DNA from 3 places in the Microbaculum marinum genome. Region 3 is predicted to be linked to each of the others. Evidence: predicted binding sites of a transcription regulator. Region 3 holds the regulator's gene; each other region holds the start of a gene.
The links. The regulator LexA, encoded in region 3, represses DNA repair genes until DNA is damaged. The targets are predictions, from matches to a motif close to TGTTCNNNNTGTGTTCNG.
Positions count from the first base shown of each region.

Region 1: the regulator LexA is predicted to act here: its motif matches at 3,649-3,666, upstream of V3328_RS09640 (PA0069 family radical SAM protein).
Region 2: the regulator LexA is predicted to act here: its motif matches at 3,294-3,311, upstream of uvrA (excinuclease ABC subunit UvrA).

Region 1 covers NZ_JAZHOF010000003.1:535,920-542,854, forward strand. Annotated here, with positions in the region: gene V3328_RS09620 (choice-of-anchor P family protein) at 1-1,021, shown strand, start outside; gene V3328_RS09625 (MBL fold metallo-hydrolase) at 1,241-2,236, shown strand; gene V3328_RS09630 (TIGR04282 family arsenosugar biosynthesis glycosyltransferase) at 2,296-2,883, opposite strand; gene V3328_RS09635 (TIGR04283 family arsenosugar biosynthesis glycosyltransferase) at 2,883-3,575, opposite strand; gene V3328_RS09640 (PA0069 family radical SAM protein) at 3,693-4,844, shown strand; gene V3328_RS09645 (VOC family protein) at 4,913-5,338, shown strand; gene V3328_RS09650 (ribonuclease HII) at 5,565-6,185, shown strand; gene V3328_RS09655 (site-specific DNA-methyltransferase) at 6,249-6,935, shown strand, end outside.
Region 2 covers NZ_JAZHOF010000007.1:166,465-173,399, forward strand. Annotated here, with positions in the region: gene V3328_RS17485 (efflux RND transporter permease subunit) at 1-1,434, opposite strand, end outside; gene V3328_RS17490 (efflux RND transporter periplasmic adaptor subunit) at 1,467-2,495, opposite strand; gene V3328_RS17495 (single-stranded DNA-binding protein) at 2,635-3,132, opposite strand; gene uvrA (excinuclease ABC subunit UvrA) at 3,588-6,464, shown strand; gene V3328_RS17505 (serine hydrolase domain-containing protein) at 6,594-6,935, shown strand, end outside.
Region 3 covers NZ_JAZHOF010000013.1:11,188-18,122, reverse strand. Annotated here, with positions in the region: gene gltX (glutamate--tRNA ligase) at 1-58, opposite strand, end outside; gene V3328_RS24285 (ComEC/Rec2 family competence protein) at 215-2,392, shown strand; gene lexA (transcriptional repressor LexA) at 2,413-3,132, opposite strand; gene V3328_RS24275 (endonuclease/exonuclease/phosphatase family protein) at 3,377-4,462, opposite strand; gene V3328_RS24270 (ureidoglycolate lyase) at 4,650-5,150, shown strand; gene V3328_RS24265 (DSD1 family PLP-dependent enzyme) at 5,206-6,306, shown strand; gene V3328_RS24260 (DMT family transporter) at 6,340-6,935, opposite strand, start outside.

The sequences.
Region 1 (6,935 bases), on a different contig from region 3:
CGCACATGTGGGACTGATGCTCGCCAAGGCGCGCACGCAGAAGTCCAGTACCAGCGCGGTGAACGAGCACGTGGCGAGAGTCGACGACGTCGAATTGCTCGACGGCGTCATCACGGCCGATGCCATCAAGGCCGTCGCCAACATCAAGGCGACGAAAAGCAAGTTCCGTGTCGGGACCGGCCGCTCGGAATTCGTCAACCTGCGCGTCCTTGGCAATCTCGTCGACGCGGACATCGAAGACAACTCGGTCATCCAGTTGCCCGGGCTCGGTCAGGTCGTGATCAAGGCGGTGAACAGGAAGGTCAGGAAAAGCTCGGGCAAGATTCAGATAGAGATGCTGCGGGTCGAGATCGACGAGGTGAACAGTTTCGACATCCCGGTCGGCACCATTATCGTCGTCGCCGATGCGATGGCCGGCTACTCGCGGTTCGATGTCGACAATGCGATGTTCGGCGCCGCCTATCTTGCCGAATCCAATGCCAAGGTGGGTACCGAAGCCCGCGACCAGATCGGTCGTCCCGGATTGATCCGGGTGGGATGCAAGGGAACCAACGGCAAGGTCAGGACGATCGAGGTGGCCGAGATCGCCGGGGGAGACCTCCTGACCACCGCGGGCGGCAAGTCGACGGGAATGGGCAAGCAGACATCGACGGGCGTGAAGATCAGGATGACCTCCACGGTCGCCGACGTCGACCTGCTCGACGGCCTCGTCACCGCCGAGGAAGTCCGCAGCGTCTCCACCGACACGGTGAAAGAGGGGACCCGAAAGAGTTCGTCGAAAGGCACCCAGGTCCTCGACCTGATGGTCAACGGCGTCCCGATCGGGGATGTCACCGAAAGGAATGTCAGCATCGACATCCCGCTGGTCGGCACGCTCTACGTCAACGAGGTCAGGAAGCCGAAGTCGCCGAAGACGAAGCAGTTCGTCACGGGACTGCGCCTGAAGGTGGATGGTGTCGCCTCGTCCCTGACGTCAGGAGCCGAACTGGTCGTGGCCCGGTCGCAGAGCCAGGCATTCTGACGCGGCCGCGATCCTCCCTGGACCTTAAGGCCGGCGTCCCCTCGCCGGCCTTTTTTCGACCGCGGCATCGCCGCTTGCGGGATCCGGTCCTCGTCACAATGCCGTGAACTTGTGCCCGATCGGGGAAGACGTCGCGGACGCGGGGGTTATCTACTGCGGCAGGCTCCGCCGACCGCCATCGTCGCGCGAGCCAACGCCTCGAAACCGGGAGGAACCAGCATGAACGACCAATCCGCAAACCCCATGCAGATCACCCGCAGGAATGCGCTTCTGGCCACCGCCGGCGCCGCCCTGGTGCCGGTGCTCGGCGGAGGACTGACCGCACCGGCAAGGGCGGCGGCCCCGATGTTGGGCGCAACCCAGCCTCAGGTCTACCGGTTCCAGCTCGGCGAATTCGAGATTGCGACGGTCAGCGACGGCGCAGTCCAGGTGGACGGCCCGCATCCGATCTTCGGCAACGATCAGCCGGCAGAGCAGGTCCAGGACTACGCCTCGCAAAACTTCCTCCCCGAGGAGAAGCTGGAGATCAGCTTTACCCCGGTGGTGATTAACACCGGCAACGAACTCGTCCTGTTCGACACCGGCAACGGCGCTGCCCGGCGGCCCGCCGCGGGGGCACTCGCCAGCAAGCTCGAGGCGGCCGGCTATACGCCCGACCAGGTCGATGTCGTGGTTCTCACCCATTTTCATCCGGATCACATCGGCGGGACGATGGAGGACGGCAAGCCGACCTTCCCCAACGCGCGCTACGTGACCGGCCGCACCGAGTACGATTTCTGGTCGGACGAGGCCAAGCTCGGCGGGCCGATGGATCGGGTCGCCAGCCTCACCCAGTCCAACGTCGTGACGTTTGCCGACAAGACGACGTTCCTGGAAGACGGCGGCGAGGTCGTGTCGGGCATCCGTGCCGTTGCGGCCCCCGGTCATACGCCCGGCCACATGGCCTTTCTGGTCGAGAGCGGCGGCAAGCCGTTCCTGATCTGGGGAGACACGACCAACCATTACGTCCTGTCGCTGCAGAAGCCCGAATGGCACGTGTCGTTCGACATGGACAAGGACGAGGCGGTCCGCAGCCGCAAGAAGATCCTCGACATGGTCGCGGCCGACCGCATCCCCGCTACCGGCTATCACATGCCCTTCCCGGCGATCGGTTACGTGGAGAAGGCAGGCGACGGCTACCGCTGGGTGCCGGTGAGCTATCAGCTCAGGCTGTAGGCCTCTCGACAGGGATCTTCCGGCGCCGCATTTCGCTCCGGCATGTGGCGGCTGCGCGATCAGCCGCCGCGCCGCCAGCGCTGCCAGTCGTCGACGCCGTCGACATCCGGCAGCGTCGCGGCGGTCGCGACGCTCAGCCGCCGGCAGTTCGACAGCGTGTCGGCCAGCGCGTGCGGCGTGGACCAGCGCACGCCCGCAAAGATCCGGGCGACCACCGGCCGGCGCTTCAGGCCCACCAGCCAGTAGCCGCCGTCCTCGGCCGGGCCGATCACCACGTCGTTGCGATCCAGGAGGCGAAATGCCTCCCGCAGATGGGGCGGGCGGATCGTCGGAATGTCACTGCCCACGATGATCGCCGGGCCTGGCGGCAGGGCCTCCATGACCCGTTGCATCCGTCGGCCGAGGTCGCCGCGTCCCTGGGCCGTCACCGCCACCCCCGGCGGCCAGACCGGCTCGCGCGTGCAACGGTCCGGCGCGACGGCGAGCACCGTCTGCCAGTGCGGATCGCCGGCGACCCGGCGCACGAGGCCGTTGAGCACGACCCGGTAGAACCGCGTCGCCTCGGCGGCGCCGATGTCCTTTGCAAGCCGGGATTTGACGGCGTAGGCGCGGGGCGCCTTGGCCATCACCACCAGCCAGCGCTGCATCAGCCGTAGATTCGGGTGATCAGGCGCGGCGGCACTCGCAGGAAGAAGAGCGTCAGGCAACCGGCATTGCGGGCCATCCGCCTGACGTAGCCCTCATGCCGGTAGCGCGCGGCGCTGGTGACGGCGCGCGCCCGCAGGTAGACCAGTCCCCGCCGCCCGATGCGCCGCACCAGGTCGATATCCTCCATCAGCGGGATCGGCCTGAACCCGCCCAGGCTCTCGTAGTGCCGCCGCGAGATGAGCAGCCCCTGATCGCCGTAGGGCAGCGCGAACAGGAGGCAGCGAAGCTGGACGATCGTCTCCAGGAACCGCGCCCCAATGCCATAGTCGTCGAGCGCGAAGCGGAACACGGCCGCCCGCCTGTCGCGGTCGTCGGACTCGCCCGTCCGCTCGATGAAGTGGGCGACCTCGCGGTGCCAGCCCTCGTCGAGAACCGTGTCGGAATGCAGGAACAGGATCCACGGATGGCGTGCCGCGCGCGCTCCGGCGGCCAGCTGCGGTCCGCGGCCGCGCGGTGCCGAGACGATGTCGCAGCCCAGTTCGTCGGCGATCGCCAGCGTGTCGTCGCCCGACCCGCCGTCGCAGATCACCACCTGGCTGACGACGCCCGCCGCCGCGGCCGGAATCAGCGCGGCCAGCGTCGCCACCAGCGGACGTTCGGAATCAAGGGTCGGGATCACAACCGTCAACATGCGCGTTCTTATATCTACAGGCTGATCCGCCTGCCATCCGGCGCATTAGGAAAAATGGCGCAGAATGGGTTAATGTTCTTGTTATGTTCACGTCGGCGCACTAAGATTGGGTCCATGATGGAACGGAATCCTCGCTTCACCGAATATGACGACGGCTTTGCAGCCGCGCCGGGCGAATCTGCCGGTGCCCCCGCCGGCGAGACCATCGCGCCGGATCGCCGGCGCGGCCGCGGCGCCGGCTCGAACCGGTCCGGGCGGTTCGAGCCGCTGGCCCGCTCGATCTTCGACGACGGCTGGGGCACGGGCGAGGAGCTGCCGCCCTTCAGGACCTCCGTGACGGTCGAGAAGCCGAAGAAGATCATCACCCGCAACCAGTCGCCGGACATCTCGTTCGACCGCTCGATCAACCCCTATCGCGGCTGCGAGCACGGCTGCGTCTACTGCTTCGCCAGGCCGACGCACGCCTATATGGGCCTGTCGCCGGGCCTGGACTTCGAATCGAAGCTGTTCGCCAAGCCGAACGCCGCCGAGCTTCTCGAGAAGGAGCTCGCCGATCCGAACTATGTGCCGGCGACGATCGCGATCGGGACCAATACCGATCCCTACCAGCCGATCGAGAAGAGCCACCGCATCACCCGGCAGGTGCTCGAGGTGCTGGAGCGCTTCAACCACCCGGTCGGCATCGTCACGAAATCGGCGCTGGTGACCCGCGACCTCGATATCCTGTCGCGGATGGCCGATAAGGGGCTCGCCAAGGTGGCCATCTCGGTGACCAGTCTCGACCGCAAGCTGGCCCGCGCCCTGGAGCCGCGGGCCTCGACGCCGTCGCGGCGGCTCGAGGCGATGATGCGGCTGGCCGAGGCCGGCATCCCGACCGCGGTGATGGTGGCGCCGGTCATCCCCGGTCTGAACGATTCGGAAATGGAGTCGATCCTGTCGGCGGCATCGGCGGCGGGCGCCCGCGAGGCCGGCTACATCCTGCTGCGGCTGCCGCTGGAGGTGCGCGACCTGTTCGTGGAGTGGCTTCAGGACAACGCTCCCGACCGCGCCGCGCGGGTGATGTCGCTGATGCGGCAGACGCGCGACGGCAAGGACTACCAGTCGGAGTTCGGCACCCGGATGAAGGGAACCGGACCGCTTGCCTGGACGATCGGCCGGCGCTTCGAGCTCGCCGCCGAGCGCAACCGCCTCAATCGCGGCAGGACGAAGCTCAGGACCGACCTGTTCGAGCGGCCGCTGGCGGTCGGCTCGCAGATGAGCCTGTTCTGAGGCGGGACGCCGGACCGGCGGCGCTTTTCGGAAATTCGCGACTTGAACGGCACTACAGGGAGAAATTCGTGGACCAGCGTATCAGCCTCGTTACCCTCGGCGTCGCCGACGTCCAGGAAAGCGCCGCCTTCTACGGCAGGCTCGGCTGGAGGCGGTCCGAGCAGAGCCAGGCGGAAATCGTCTTCTTCGATGCCGGCGGCATCGTGCTCGGCCTGTTCGGCCGGGCCGCGCTTGCCGACGATGCCGACGTCCCGCCGCAGGGCAGCGGATTCCGCGCCGTCGCGCTCGCCCAGAACCTGCCGACCCGCGACGCGGTGGATGCAGCGCTTGCCGACGCGGTGAAGGCCGGCGCACGCGTCGTCAGGCGGGCCGAGGAGGTCTTCTGGGGCGGCTACTCCGGATATTTCGAGGATCCCGACGGCCACCTGTGGGAGGTCGCCTTCAACCCGCACTGGTCGCTGGACGAGACAGGGCGCATCGTGCTTCCGGGCTAGGCGCCCTCGTATTGCCGTTCCATCCCGTTCAGGCCGCCGCCGGTGTCGCTGCGCGGCGGCCGTCCGGGCTCGCAGGTCGCAGCCGCCCATCCCCCGCGACCTGTGACTGCCGGCCGGCGCCGCCCCCGCGCCGGCCGGCCCCAATTTCTGCCCCCCATTTTCGCTGGCCCCCCATTTTCGCTGGCCCCCTTGAAATGCGCCCGCGAGTCGCGGAAGCATCCGCGGCATGGAAGCGGTTGCCGATTTCGCGCGCGAGGATGCGGTCTACAGCAGCGGCTGCCCGCATGTGGCCGGCGTCGACGAGGCCGGACGCGGGCCGCTGGCCGGTCCGGTCGTCGCCGCCGCCGTCATCCTCGACCGCAAGCGCATCCCCGAGGGCCTGGCCGATTCGAAGAAGCTGACGGCGGCGCGGCGGGAGGAACTGTTCGAGCAGATCGTCGCCACCGCCATCGTCTCGGTGTCGGGCGCCTCCGCCCTGGTGATCGACCGGATCAACATCCGCCAGGCGACGCTGACGGCGATGTCGCGGGCGATATCGGGCCTTGCCCGGCCCGCCGCCCACATCCTCGTCGACGGGCGCGACCTGCCGCCGGCGCGCTGCGCCGGCGAGGCGGTGATCGACGGCGACGCGCTGTGCCTGTCGATCGCGGCGGCCTCGATCGTCGCCAAGGTCACCCGCGACCGGATCATGGACCGGCTCGCGGGCGCCCATCCCGGCTACGGCTTCGAGACCAATCGCGGCTACGGCACCGCCCAGCACCTCGACGCGCTCGGCCGCCTCGGGCCCTGCGGGATCCACCGGATGACCTTCCGCCCGATCGCCCAGCGGGAATTGTGTCTGGGTTAAGGCAGTCTTTACCCTGAGGCCGCATCTTCTCTTGCGTCAGTTGCGTAAGGGTTGAGTAGCGTAATGCCTTCAAGCGTACGGAGCCGGGCGTCTCGGGCGCCCGGCCCGGCTTCCGCCGGATACCTCGATACCATTCTCGTCGGCGATTGCATCGCGGCGCTCGAATCGCTTCCCGCGGGATGCGTCGATGCCGTCTTTGCCGATCCGCCCTACAACCTCCAGCTCGAGCGGGCCCTGCACCGGCCGGACAACTCCCGGGTCGATGCCGTCGACGACGACTGGGACAAGTTCGAGTCGTTCTCCGCCTACGACGCCTTCACCCGCGCCTGGCTGCTGGCCTGCAGGCGCGTGCTGAAGCGCGACGGCACGATCTGGGTGATCGGCTCCTACCACAACATCTTCCGCGTCGGCGCGATCATGCAGGACCTCGGGTTCTGGATGCTCAACGACATCGTCTGGCGCAAGACCAACCCGATGCCGAACTTCCGCGGGCGGCGCTTCACCAACGCCCACGAGACGCTGATCTGGGCGGCCCGCGACGCCGGCACCCGGGGCTACACCTTCAACTACGACGCCATGAAGGCGATGAACGACGACGTCCAGATGCGCTCCGACTGGCTGCTGCCGATCTGCACCGGCCACGAGCGGCTGAAGGACGCCGACGGCAACAAGACCCATCCCACCCAGAAGCCGGAAAGCCTGCTCGCCCGCGTCGTCCTGTCGTCGACGAAGCCCGGCGACACGATCCTC
Region 2 (6,935 bases), on a different contig from region 3:
GTAGGGGCCCATCAGCCCCGACACGAACAGCATCGGCAGGAGCGCGGCGACGACGGTCAGCGTCGCCACGATGGTCGGGTTGCCGACCTCGGCGACCGCGTCGATCGCCGCCTCGCGCCGGTCGCGTCCGTCGTTCATCGCCCAGTGGCGGGCGATGTTCTCGATCACCACTATGGCGTCGTCGACCAGGATGCCGATCGAGAAGATCAGCGCGAACAGGCTGACCCTGTTGATCGTGTAGCCCATCACGTACGAGGCGGCGAGCGTCAGCAGGATCGTGGTGGGAATGACGACGACGACCACAATGCCTTCCCGCCAGCCGATGGCGAAGATGACGAGGAAGACGATGGAGATGGTGGCGAGCCCGAGATGGAACAGCAGTTCGTCCGCCTTCTCATTGGCGGTCTCGCCGTAGTTGCGGGTGACGAGAAGGTCGAGGTCCTCGGGCACCAGCCGGTCGCGCAGCAGTTCGAGTCGACCGACGAGGTTCTCGCCGATCACCACGGCGTTCGCGCCGGCCCGCTTGGCAATGGCGATCGAGACCGCCGGCACCCGCTCGATCCCGCCGTCCTCGTTCCTGGACACCTGCCACACCAGATGCTCCTCCGGCGCGGCGCCGACGACGACCCTGGCGACGTCGCCGACATAGACCCTGCGGCCGTCGCGGGCGGTGATTTCCAGGAGGCCTATGTCAGGAATGCCCTGAAGGGTCTGGCCCGCGACAACGGGCAGACTTCGGTTCCCGTCGCGCACCGTGCCGGCCATGAACGACCGGTTCGAGCCGGCGATCTTGCCGATCAGCTGTTCGAGCGTGATGCCGTAGAGAGCCAGCCGTTCGGGATCGGGTTCGACGCGGATCTGCTCGTCGCGGCCGCCGACGATGTAGGTCGTTCCCACATCCTCGACCTTCGCCAGTTCGGCCAGAAGATCGCGGGCGATCGAGTGGAGCCCGGCATCGGTCCATCGGGAGGCCGCCTCCGGCTTCGGCGCCAGGGTGACGACGAAGATCGCCACGTCGTCGATGCCGCGTCCAACGATCAGCGGTTCCGGAATGCCTATCGGTATCCGGTCCATGCTGGCGCGCACCTTCTCGTGCACCCGCAGGATGGCGTCGTCGGGATCGGTGCCGACGAAGAACCGCGCCGTCACCACCACCTGGTCGTCATGCGTCTGGCTGTAGACGTGCTCGACGCCGTTGATGCCCTTGACGATGGTCTCGAGCGGCTCAGTGACGAGTTTGACGACGTCCTCCGCCTTGAGTCCGTTCGCCGAGACGTGGAGGTCGACGAGCGGCACGCTGATCTGCGGCTCCTCCTCGCGCGGCAGGGAGACCAGTGCGACCAGGCCGAGTGCCAGCGCGGAAATCAGCAGCAGCGGCGTCAGGGGCGAGGAAATGAAGGCGCGCGTGAGCGTTCCCGAAAGGCCGGGCTTCATGCGCGGCTGCGGATCGGGGCTGTCGGCAGAATTCACGGGCGCACCAGTCGGTCGCCCGCATTGAGCCCGCCCAGCACCTCGACCGTGTTGGGTTCGCCGTCGCTGACTTGTTGGCCGAGTTGGACCACCACGTCGAGAGGGGTCCCCTCCTCGCCCTCGACGCGCACATAGTCGAGCCCGTATCGCTTGAAGACATAGGCCGATGGAATGACGATCGCCCGGCGTTCGCCCGCGGCGATGCGCACCAGCGCCCGCTCGCCGACGAAGTAGTCGCCGAGTCCGGAGACTTCCGCGTCTGCGACCACGCGGCCGTTCTGGAGGCGCGGGTAGACGGTGACGATCCTGCCCTTGCCGACGGAGTCGTCGGCAACGTCCAGGCCGCGCGTGCCGATAAGGACCTCGTCACCGAGTTTGATGTACCGCGCGTGGCGTTCCGGAACCTCGAGGCGCAGGATGTAGCGATCGGATGCGATTTCGGCGATCGTCTCGCCGGGCAGCACGACGGTTCCGATCGTCACCGGCACCGACAGGACGCGGCCCGCGCCGGGTGCTTCGACCGCCCCCTCCGCGACCTGCTGTTCGGCCACCATCTTTTCGGCCTGCGCCGTCTGCAGCCGGTTGTGCGCGACGTCGTAGGTGGTCTGGATCTGGTCAAGGCGAGCCTGGGAAACGATGCCCCGGCTCTTGAGTTCCTCTGCCCGTTTCAGTTCGGTCTCGGCATTGTTCACTGCCGACTGCAGCCCCCGGATGCTCGCTTCCAGCCCCTGAATGCGCAAAGCGAGCTTGTCGTCGACTATGGTCGCGATCCTCTCACCCGCTTTGACGGCGTCGCCTTCCGCCGCCGTCAGTTCCATCACCGTGCCGCCGATCCTGGCGCGTGCGGGGACGACGTCGGCGCTCTGCACCGAGGCGAAGACAGCCTTGTGGTCGGCGACGGTGCTTTCCTCGACCAGGAAGCCGTCGGCCGCCCGCAGATGTCCGGTGGCCACAAGGAGGCCGGCGGTCAGCGCCAGAACCGGCCCCAAATGCGACAGTCCGGCCGGCAGGGTGCGAGGCAACATGAGCAATTCTCCACATTCCGCATCCGACATATAGGTATATATTCGGAAATTGGAATATGACTAATCGCAACGCGCCGGATATGGCGACCCTGGCCGCAGGAAGCCCCGCCGAACCGATCGGGCAAGAGTCCGCTTCGGCCTAGAACGGAATATCGTCGTCCATGTCGTGGGAGGCACCGCCGCGACCACCGCCGCCGCCGAAGCCGCCGCCACTCTCCATCGGGCCGCTGGAGCCGAAGTCGGATCCGCCGCCGCCCCCGCCGCCAAATCCACCTCCTTCGCCCTGACGGCTGTCGAGCATGGTCAGCGCCGAATTGAAGCCCTGCAACACGACCTCGGTGGAGTAGCGGTCCTGTCCGGACTGGTCCTGCCACTTCCGGGTCTGGAGCTGGCCTTCAAGGTACACCTTGGAGCCCTTGCGCAGGTACTGCTCGGCGATCTTGCAAAGCCCCTCGTTGAAGATCACGACCCGGTGCCATTCCGTGCGCTCTCGCCGTTCACCCGAGTTGCGATCCCGCCAGGTCTCGGAGGTCGCGATCCGCAGGTTGGCGATCGGGCGGCCGTCCTGTGTCCGACGGATCTCGGGATCCGCGCCCAGATTGCCGACCAGGATCACCTTGTTCACGCTTCCCGACATCGCTTGCCCTTTCCATGTCTCTCAGTTGCCGGCGACACTATCCGCCCGACGCAGCGCCGTCGCCCCGCCCGTCTTTCCGATGAGCGTTTTCCACAGACCTCATCGGGGGTCCGGCGAACCCGGCGGGGCACCGAAGGTCCTGCACGTCGGCCTTGCCGACATGTTCCTATTATGTTCTCAATCAACGTGCAATCCCGCGTGATTCTCGGCCGAAGGTGACAGGCCATGCGCATGACCCCGACACGGGCACCTGTCCTGGAGGTCGGTGCGGCTGTCATCGAGGCCACCGCATCGCGCGGCCTCCGACGTCGTGCCAGGGTTCTTCTGGAGGGTGGCCTGTCCTATATTGACATGCGGAACAACGCCGATCTCCGCCAACTCCACGAATTCGTGAACCGGTCCGACCATCTGGCCGTTGGATCCACGACGATGGACCAGTCGAAGCCGTAAAGCCCATGCAGAAGTTCATATCCGTCTCCGGCGCGCGCGAGCACAATCTCAAGAACGTCTCGGTCGACATTCCGCGCGACGAGCTCGTGGTGATCACCGGCCTATCGGGATCCGGAAAGTCGTCGCTCGCCTTCGACACGATCTACGCGGAAGGCCAGCGTCGCTACGTCGAGAGCTTGTCGGCCTATGCCCGGCAGTTCCTCGAGATGATGCAGAAGCCGGACGTCGATCACATCGAGGGCCTGTCCCCGGCGATCTCGATCGAGCAGAAGACGACGTCGCGCAACCCGCGCTCGACGGTCGGCACCGTCACCGAGATCTACGACTATCTGCGCCTGCTCTTCGCCCGCGTCGGCGTGCCCTATTCGCCGGTGACTGGACTGCCGATCGAGAGCCAGACGGTAAGCCAGATGGTCGACCGGACGCTGGCGCTTCCCGAAGGCACGCGGCTCTATCTGCTGGCGCCGATCGTGCGCGGGCGCAAGGGCGAGTACCGCAAGGAACTGGCCGACCTGATGAAGCGCGGTTTCCAGCGCGTGAAGATCGATGGCGAGTTCCACGAGATCGCCGATGCTCCGGCCCTGGACAAGAAGTACAAACACGACATCGACGTGGTGGTCGACCGGGTGGTGGTGCGCGAGGACATGGCCTCGCGGCTGGCCGATTCCTTCGAGACGGCGCTGCAGCTCGCCGACGGACTGGCGGTGGCGGAATTCGCCGACGAGAAGGACGAAAAGGGTGAGCCGAAGCGACTGATCTTCTCCGAGAAGTTCGCCTGCCCGGTCTCCGGGTTCACGATTACGGAGATCGAGCCGCGTCTGTTTTCGTTCAACAGCCCGCACGGCGCCTGCCCGGTCTGTGACGGGCTGGGCTCGGAGAAGCGGATCGATCCCGACATGGTGATCCCCGATCCGCGATTGACCCTCAAGGCCGGCGCGGTGGCGCCATGGGCGCGCTCATCGTCGCCCTACTACCTGCAGACGCTGGAGGCACTGGGACGCCACTACGGATTCAAGATGACGACTCCGTGGGACGAACTGCCGGAAGACGGCCGGAACGCGATCCTGCACGGATCGGGCGGCGCGACGATCAAGTTCACCTATGACGACGGCCTGCGCGCCTACGACACGAAGAAGACGTTCGAAGGGGTGATCCCGAACCTCGAACGGCGCTGGAAGGAAACGGAATCCTCCTGGTCGCGAGAGGAAATCGAAAGGTACATGAGCCAGACGCCCTGCTCGGCCTGCAACGGATTCCGGCTGAAGCCCGAGGCGCTGGCCGTGAAGATCGCCGGCAGGCACATCGGCGAAGTGGGCGACATGTCAATTCGCGCGGCAAACGGCTGGTTCGAGGCCCTTCCCCGCGACCTGTCGGAAAAGCAGAACGAGATCGCAAGCCGCATCCTCAAGGAGATCCGCGAGCGACTGGCATTCCTCAATGACGTGGGCCTCGACTACCTGACCCTGTCCCGGTCATCGGGTACGCTGTCGGGCGGCGAGAGCCAGCGCATCCGCCTTGCCTCGCAGATCGGCTCGGGCCTGACGGGCGTGCTCTACGTGCTCGACGAACCGTCGATCGGGCTGCACCAGCGCGACAACGCCCGCCTGCTCGGGACGCTCCGGCACCTGCGGGACCTGGGCAACACCGTGATCGTCGTCGAGCATGACGAGGATGCGATCCGCTCTGCAGACTATGTCATCGACGTCGGTCCGGCGGCAGGCATACACGGCGGCCAGATCGTCGCGCGGGGTACGCCGGAAGAGATCATGGCCAATCCGGCAAGCCTGACGGGTCGCTACCTGACCGGTTTCGAGCAGATACCGCTGCCCGACGAACGCCGCGAGATATCCGCCCACAGGCGCATCCGCGTGGTCGGGGCCCGCGAGAACAACCTGAAGAACGTGACCGCCGAAGTTCCCCTCGGCACCTTTACCTGCGTCACGGGAGTTTCCGGCGGCGGCAAGTCCTCGCTGCTGATCGACACGGTCTACAAGGCGATCGCCCGCAAACTCAACAACGCTCGCGAGCATCCGGGTGCACACGACCGGATCGACGGACTGGAGCATATCGACAAGATCATCGATATCGACCAGTCGCCGATCGGCCGCACGCCGCGCTCCAACCCCGCCACCTACACCGGCGCGTTCACGCCGATCCGGGAATGGTTCGCCGGGCTGCCGGAAGCCAAGGCGCGCGGCTATGCGCCCGGCCGGTTCTCCTTCAACGTCAAGGGCGGCCGCTGCGAGGCCTGCCAGGGCGACGGCGTCATCAAGATCGAGATGCACTTCCTGCCGGACGTCTACGTGACCTGCGACGTCTGCAAGGGCCGTCGCTACAACCGCGAGACACTGGAAGTACTGTTCAAGGGCAAATCCATTGCCGACGTGCTCGACATGACGGTCGACGAGGCACGCGACCTGTTCGACGCGGTGCCGTCGATCCGCGAGAAGATGGAGACGCTGCAGCGCGTCGGCCTCGGCTACATCCACGTCGGCCAGCAGGCCACCACGCTCTCCGGGGGCGAGGCGCAGCGGATAAAGCTTGCCAAGGAATTGTCGCGTCGGGCCACGGGACGCACGCTCTACATTCTCGACGAGCCGACGACGGGCCTGCACTTCCACGACGTGAGGAAACTGCTCGAGGTGCTGCACTCCCTCGTCGACCAGGGCAACACGGTCGCGGTGATCGAGCACAATCTGGAGGTCATCAAGACGGCCGACTGGATCATCGACATCGGACCGGAAGGCGGCGACGGCGGCGGCGAGATCGTCGCACAGGGCACGCCGGAGGATATCGCCGCGGAAACCCGGAGCTACACCGGCCAGTTCCTCAAGGAACTGTTCGAAAGGCGTCCCGGGACGAGGACGGAGGCAGCAGAGTAAATCCGCCCTTTGCCGGAGTGGCGATACTCTTCGCAAGGCCGAAGTGCCGGGGCGTTGCTGCGGTTTTCGAATTGGTATTTCATGCGCGGAATATTCCTCGGATAGGGTGTGGGAAAGGCCACGCACTCCATGAACCGCCGGCTTCTCGCAGTATTGCTGAGCATCCCGCTCGTGATTTCGATTGCCCAGGCAGCGGGCGCCACGTCGTTGCAACGCATCGCGAGGACCTATGCCAAACCGGCCGTGACGTCGGGCGAAGCCGTCGGCGTCGGCGTGGTCATCCTGAAGAAGGGCCGTGAGCCAAGGATCTTCACGTACGGCAAGGCGATCGTGGGAACGCCGGATCAGCCGGCGGTGCCATTTGCGGCGGATACGCTGTTCGAAATCGGTTCGGTCACCAAGGTTTTCACCACCAACCTGTTCGCGCAGTACATAGCCGAAGGTAGGATCGAATTCGGGCAGAAACTGGCG
Region 3 (6,935 bases):
GCAGGAATCCGGTCGGCGAGGGGGCGAAGCGGGTGACGATCTCGGTGGGGTTCGACATGACGACTGGCGGCGGCTTTCCTGTGAGAGCTAGACTGTTGGTCGGGTGGCGCTGTGTAGCATGGGCGCCGGCCGTTGTTGAAGCGGGGCTTGGGAGGCCGGATCCACCGGCGCTGGGAGGGCTGCGGGGCGTCGGCGCGACGCGGCCCTGGGGCGAATGAGCGACGAGACGTCCACGGGCAGGAGGCTGTTGCCGGTGATCGCCGCGCGAAGCGGCAATCTTCCGGTGCAGGTCGGCATGCGCCCGGTCGGCTTCGTCCGCCCGCTGTCGGCCGCCGAGCGGATGGACGGGGAACGCGACCGCCTGTTCCTGTGGACGCCGGTCGCATTCGGCTCCGGAATCGCCGTCTACTTCGCTCTGCCGCGCGAACCCTCGCTGGTCGCGGTCATCTTGCTGTGCGTCGTCGCGGGCCTTGCCGTCCGGCACACGGGGTTTGCCCGACCAACCGGCGCAATCGTCCTTGGCGCATTGCTGGCTGCGCTTGGGCTGGCCGACGGCACCGTGAGGGCACGTCTCGTGGCAGGCCCTGTCATCATGGAAAGGATCGGTCCGGTGGCAGTGACCGGCCGGATCGTCAGCGTCGACAGCCGCGAAGGCGGAGCGGCACGGCTGCTGGTGGCGCCGGCCGAGTTGGGCGCGAACCTGCCGCCGCCGCGGTTGCTGTCGCTCTGGTCGCGCGGCAACTGGGCGATTCCGCAGCCGGGCACCGTGGTTTCCTTCGACGCGGTGATCATGCCGCCCCCGGACGCCGCCGCGCCGGGGGCCTTCGACTATGCGCGTCAGGCGTACTTCGACGGGATCGGCGGCGTGGGCTTCATCGTCAGCGCCCCCGTTCCGCGTCCTTCCGATCCGCCGGGATTGATCGAAAACTTTCTTGATCGGGTCGAACGGTTGCGGCTCGGCATTGCCGTGCGGATCGTCGGAACCTTGCCGGGCTCGCCGGGCGCGGTCGCGGCTGCGCTCGTGACCGGCCAGCGCGGCGCCATACCCGAAGCAGACCAGGAGGCGCTCAGGATGTCCGGCCTCGCCCATATCCTGGCGATCTCCGGCCTGCACATGATGCTCGTCGTCGGCACGCTGTTCTGGACGGTGCGTGCAGCGCTCGCACTTTCGCCGGCCCTGGCCCTTACCCGGCCGATCAAGAAGTGGGCGGCAATCGTCGCGCTCGCCGGAGGTGCCGGATATCTCCTCCTGTCGGGCGGCTCGATAGCAACCCAGCGCGCCTTCGTGATGGCCGCGATCATGCTGGTCGCGATCCTGTTCGATCGTCCGGCGATCACGCTCAGGAACGTCGCTGTCGCTGCCTGGATGGTACTCGCGCTGACGCCGGAGGCGCTTGTTTCCGCGAGCTTCCAGATGTCGTTTGCGGCCACGATCGCCCTGGTCGCGGCCTACGAGGCGGTCCAGATGGCCGCGGCACGCGCGCCGGACAGGGCGGCAAAGCCGCTCCTGTTGTTTCTCCGGCGCGCGCTGATCGGCCTTGTCTTCACGTCGCTGATTGCGGGCCTCGCGACCGGACCGTTCGCCGCGTTCCACTTCAACCGGGTGGCGGTATACGGGCTCATCGCCAACGTCGTCGCCATGCCGCTTGTCAGTCTCGTGGTAATGCCAGCCGGTCTGCTGGCGGTGGTGCTGATGCCGTTCGGCCTCGAGGCGCCTGCTCTGGGGGCGATGGGACTTGGCATAGAGGGGGTACTCGCGGTCGCCCATCACGTTTCGGGCTGGGACGGTGCCATACGGATGGTGCCGGCGATGCCGGTGCTGGGACTGGCCGCAGTCGCCGCCGGCGGGCTGTGGCTCAGCCTGTGGCGCACCAGCTGGCGCTATCTGGGTGTGCCCCTGATCATCGTCGGCATGGCCACACCGTGGCTGATGCCGATCCCGGACCTTTTCGTTTCGCGCGATGCCGGCATGGCGGCGGTAAGGATGGACGACGGGGGACTGGTATTCGTGCCGCGGGCCCGGTCCCAGTACGTGGCCGAAACCTGGCTGCGGCGGGTCGGCCAGCCCGAGACCGCGCAAGCGGCCGCAACCGCCTCCTGCGATGAGGCGGGTTGTATCGCCGCCTCGCCGCGACTGCGCGTGGCCGTCGTCGAGGAACCGATGGCATTTGCAGAAGACTGCGCCTGGGCCGACGTCGTCGTCAGCGAACTGGTGCCGCCCGAGTGGTGCCGGAGCGACGCGCTGGTCTTCGGCCCGTTGGATGTGGCACGGCTCGGTGCGGTGTCTGTGCGCGCAACGCCACACGGACTTAAACTCACCTCGGCAACCGAACTGGCCGGCGACCGCCCGTGGACCCGACGGAGTGTGTCCCCGGACGAGCCGTCGGACTGACGGTCAACCGCGGTGGCGGCTCAATACCGCCGTATCAAACCCACGAGCCGGCCTTGGATATCGACCCGGTCGGGGCCGAAAATGCGGGTCTCGTAGGCCGGGTTCGCCGCTTCGAGCGCGATCGAATCGCCCTTGCGGCGGAGCCGCTTCAGGGTCGCTTCTTCGTCGTCGACCAGGGCTACGACGATATCGCCGGTGTCTGCCGTGTCGGTCTTGCGGATCAGCACGGTATCGCCGTCGAGAATGCCCGCCTCGACCATCGAATCGCCCCTGACTTCCAGCGCGAAGTGCTCGCCGCGCGACAGCATGTCCACCGGGATCGGAATCGAGTGCGTGTGGTTCTGGATGGCCGAAATGGGCGTGCCGGCCGCAATCCTGCCCATCACCGGCACGGATACGGATTCGCCGTGATCCGCGACCGGCTCAGGCTCGGAGCGAGATTCGGGCGGGGGCGACTTCCCGAGACTGCCCTCGATGACGCTGGGCGCGAAGCCACGGCTGCGCACCGCCAGGCCGGGCGCGACCGAATCGGGCAGGCGGACGATTTCCATGGCGCGCGCACGGTGCGGCAGGCGCCGGATGAAGCCTCGTTCTTCTAGGGCGGTGATCAGCCGGTGGATTCCCGACTTGGAGCGCAGGTCCAGGGCCTCCTTCATTTCGTCGAACGAAGGAGGAACGCCGGATTCCTTGAGGCGTTCGTGGATAAACATAAGCAGTTCGTACTGCTTGCGTGTCAGCATTGCGCGCTCCCGTCGCCGATCCCGCTGCCGCCGAAGACCTCAGCGCCGAATCCAGATCGTGTACAAATCAAGAACATAGATACATGTTCTTGTTGTGTTCGACAATGGTTAATTCCGGATTAACGCAATGCCGCCGCCGGTTGTTTTGCGACTGAGCGACTTTTCGCTGCGCCGGGGAATGGAAAGCACATCGGCATCGCCGCGCACTGAAGGAGGCGTCTGATCCGTAGCGGGATCCGGTGGCCTATTTTTCCCAATCCGATCCGATTGGTTCACGGTCCAGATTGTCCGCGGCCTGGGTAACCTCTCGTGCTTCCTCCAGATCCTCCGAATCCGCGGCCTGCGGAGTTTCATCGGCGCCGTTGCGACTTGTCAGCGCGAGTTCGAACAGCATCGGGAAATGGTCGGACCCGATGTTGGGGAGCCGCTCCAGCCGCACAAGGCGAAATCGCGGATCGTGAAAAAGGTGGTCGAGCGGCCATCTCAGCAGGGGGTATCGGGCGTCGAAGCTGTTGTAGAAGCCGCGGCCGACCCGTGGGTCGAGCAGTCCGCTCAGGCGCTGGAATCGACGCGTGGTCGGCGACCAGGCCACGTCGTTCATGTCGCCGGTTACGATGGTCGGTAGCGACTCGGCCTTGGCATCCCGGGCGAGGAGGATCAGTTCGCCATCGCGTCCGATCGTGTCGGCATAGGGAACCGGCGGTTCGGGATGCACCACGTAGAGCGCAAACGGATCTCCGGCCCCGGTTTCGGCGACAATCCTTGCCGACGGAACCTCGTCGGAAAAGACGAACCGGAACTCGGCTGAGCGAAAAGGAATGCGCGACAGGATGATCATGCCGTAGGAGTTGTCGAGCGGATGTTCGAGCGCGTGTGGCAGGATGTCCTTCAGTTCGGACAGCGCCGTCTGCCATGGCCCGTCGCACTCTAGGAAAGCCGCGAAATCGGGAGCCTCGCGCCGCACCACCTCGATCAGCCGGCCATGGTCCCGGTTCGACATCTTCACGTTCGAGACCAGGATGCGGACGACCGCCGGGTTGTCGGCGGTGCCGTCGAAACGGAGCGACTGAACCCGCCACAGGGGCGTGAACCGCACGCAGGCAACGGATTGGACCAGTATGATCAGGACCTGGACCGCGACCAGCACGATGACGGTGGTGCCCCACGGCAGGAACACCAGGGTGGCGACCGCCGCAGCAATCGTGAGTGCGATGATCTGCAGCTTGGGAAAGTCGCAAACTCGCACGAAACCATGCGGGATCCGGGATACCGGCGCCAGAGTCGCCGCCGCGAGCAGTGCGGTCAGTATCGCGATCAGCCACGTCGCCATTGTTCCGTGTCCGGTCTGTCGGGAAAGTCCTGGTCGGCGATCGGATCCATTGTCCCGCGGCGGGGATCGAGCCGCAAGCCATTCTGAAAATTCGGTTTGGGCATAGTCTCGGCGTATGATTTTAGTTTCGTGACAGACATGGCCGCCTCTCGGTTCCAGATGCGATCAGAGATTTAGGATTCTCCCGGTGCCGCATTCGCTACAGCCGCAACCCCTGACCCCGGAAGCCTTCGCCCCGTTCGGACAGGTGCTTCAGAAGGACGGCGCGCGCAACTTTGCGATCAACGACGGAACTTGCCGCCGGTTTCACGATCTCGCCAATGTCGAGGCAACCGGGCCGGGCGGGCGCGTCATCGTCAGTCTCGTCACCGGCGAGCCGAGCACCCTGCCGCTCCTGGTGGAGATGGTGGAGCGCCATCCGTTCGGCAGTCAGGCGTTCCATCCGCTGTCGCGGAACCGGTTTCTGGTCGTGGTCTGCGAGGACGAAGACGGACGTCCGGTGCGGCCCCGCGCATTCCTTACGTCACCGGGGCAAGGGGTCAACTACGACCGCAACGTCTGGCACGGCGTGCTGACCCCGCTCGGCGAGACATCCGATTTCCTCATCGTCGACCGGGACGGCGAGGGCGACAATCTCGAGGTGTTCACGTTCGACGAGCCGGTCCTCGTCCGGGCGCCGGGGGAGTAGTGTTTTGCAGGTATCCGCCCCAGACGACCTGGAAGTAGGGTTCGACGTTCCGGCGATGCCGGGCATGGACGAGGCCGAGATCCAGACTCCGTGCCTGCTCGTCGATCTCGATGCGCTGGACCGGAACATCGCCCGCATGCAGGCCCTTGCCGACGAGATGGGCGTGCGTCTCAGGATCCACGGCAAGATGCACAAGTCGGCCGATATCGCGCGGCTGCAGATTTCGGCGGGTGCCTGCGGCATCTGCTGCCAGAAGGTCAGCGAGGCGGAGGCCTTCGTGCGGGCCGGCATCCCCGATGTCCTGGTGTCGAACCAGATCCGCGACCCGGCCAAGATCGACCGGCTGGCGCGGCTGCCGGGCCGGGGCGCGCGCGTTGGCGTCTGCGTGGACGACCTCGCCAACGTCGCCGAACTTTCTGAGGCCGCGATGCGCCACGGCACCTGGCTGGATGTCATGGTCGAGATCGATTGCGGGGCAGGCCGCTGCGGCGTCGCCCCCGGGCGGCCGGCCGTCGAACTGGCGAAAGCGGTACGGGAGGCGCCGAACCTGAACTTTGCGGGCCTCCAGGCCTACCATGGCGGCGCGCAGCACGTTCGCGACTATCGGGACCGCAAGTCGAGGATCGACGCGGCCGTCCTAAAGGTGCGCGAAACCCTGGACCTGCTGGAAGCGGCGGGGATCGATTGCCCGCATGTCACCGGCGCAGGCACCGGCACTTTCGCCCTGGAGGGACGCTCCGGCGTCTACACCGAGCTGCAATGCGGCTCCTATGCGTTCATGGACGCCGACTACCAGCGCATTCGCGACGAGACCGGCGCGCCGATCCGCGACTTCGAGAACGCGCTGTTCATCCTGACCTCGGTGATGAGCCATGTGAAGCCGGACGAGGCCGTCTGCGACGCCGGGCTGAAGGCGCAGTCCGTCGATTCGGGCCTGCCGGTGGTGTTCGGCCGCAACGACGTCGAGTATGTCGCCGGCGCGGACGAGCACGGCCAGATACGCGATCCGGGCGGGGCTCTGAAGATCAACGACAAGCTCCGACTGGTTCCCGGCCATTGCGATCCGACCTGCAACGTCCACGACTGGTATGTCGGCGTGCGCGGCGGCAAGGTCGAGGCTGTCTGGCCGATCACGGCACGGGGGAAGGCATACTAGCGGCCCGATTCCGAAATCCGCCAAGTCAGCGCTTCAGACCATCCCCGCTTCCTCTGCCGGCGCCTTTCTCGACGGCGCAGCCACCAGCAGGCCGGCGGCGGTGATCAGGACCATTCCGCACACCGTCGTGAGGCCGGGCCGTTCGGCGAAGAACACGAATCCCCACAGCGCCGCCGAGACCAGGTATGCGTAGTCGAACGTCGCGACGGTCGACGGTGCGGCCACCTGATAGGCACGCGCCACGCCCATGAAATAGACCGCCGACAACACGCCGAGCAGGGCCATCAGGCCCCAGTCCCGTCCGCCCATCGGGGCCCAATCGCCAAACAGGAACGGAAAGGCTTCCTTCGTATCGGGAGCAAGCGCTGCGAATGCCAGCGCGCCTGTGACCGCCACGCCGATCGCCAGGAACGATACGTGCAATGTCAGGGCAAGGCTGAGCGGCGCTTCCCGCTGGCACCGGCTCCGGGTCAGGACCATGGCCGATGAATAGAACCCCGCAGCCAGCAACGGCAGGATCGTGTACCAGGAGAAGGCGTCCGTTCCGGGTTTGAGAATTGTGACGACTCCCAGGAAGCCGAGCACGACTCCGCCCCATTGACGGCGTGTCACCGGTTCCCCGATCAGCG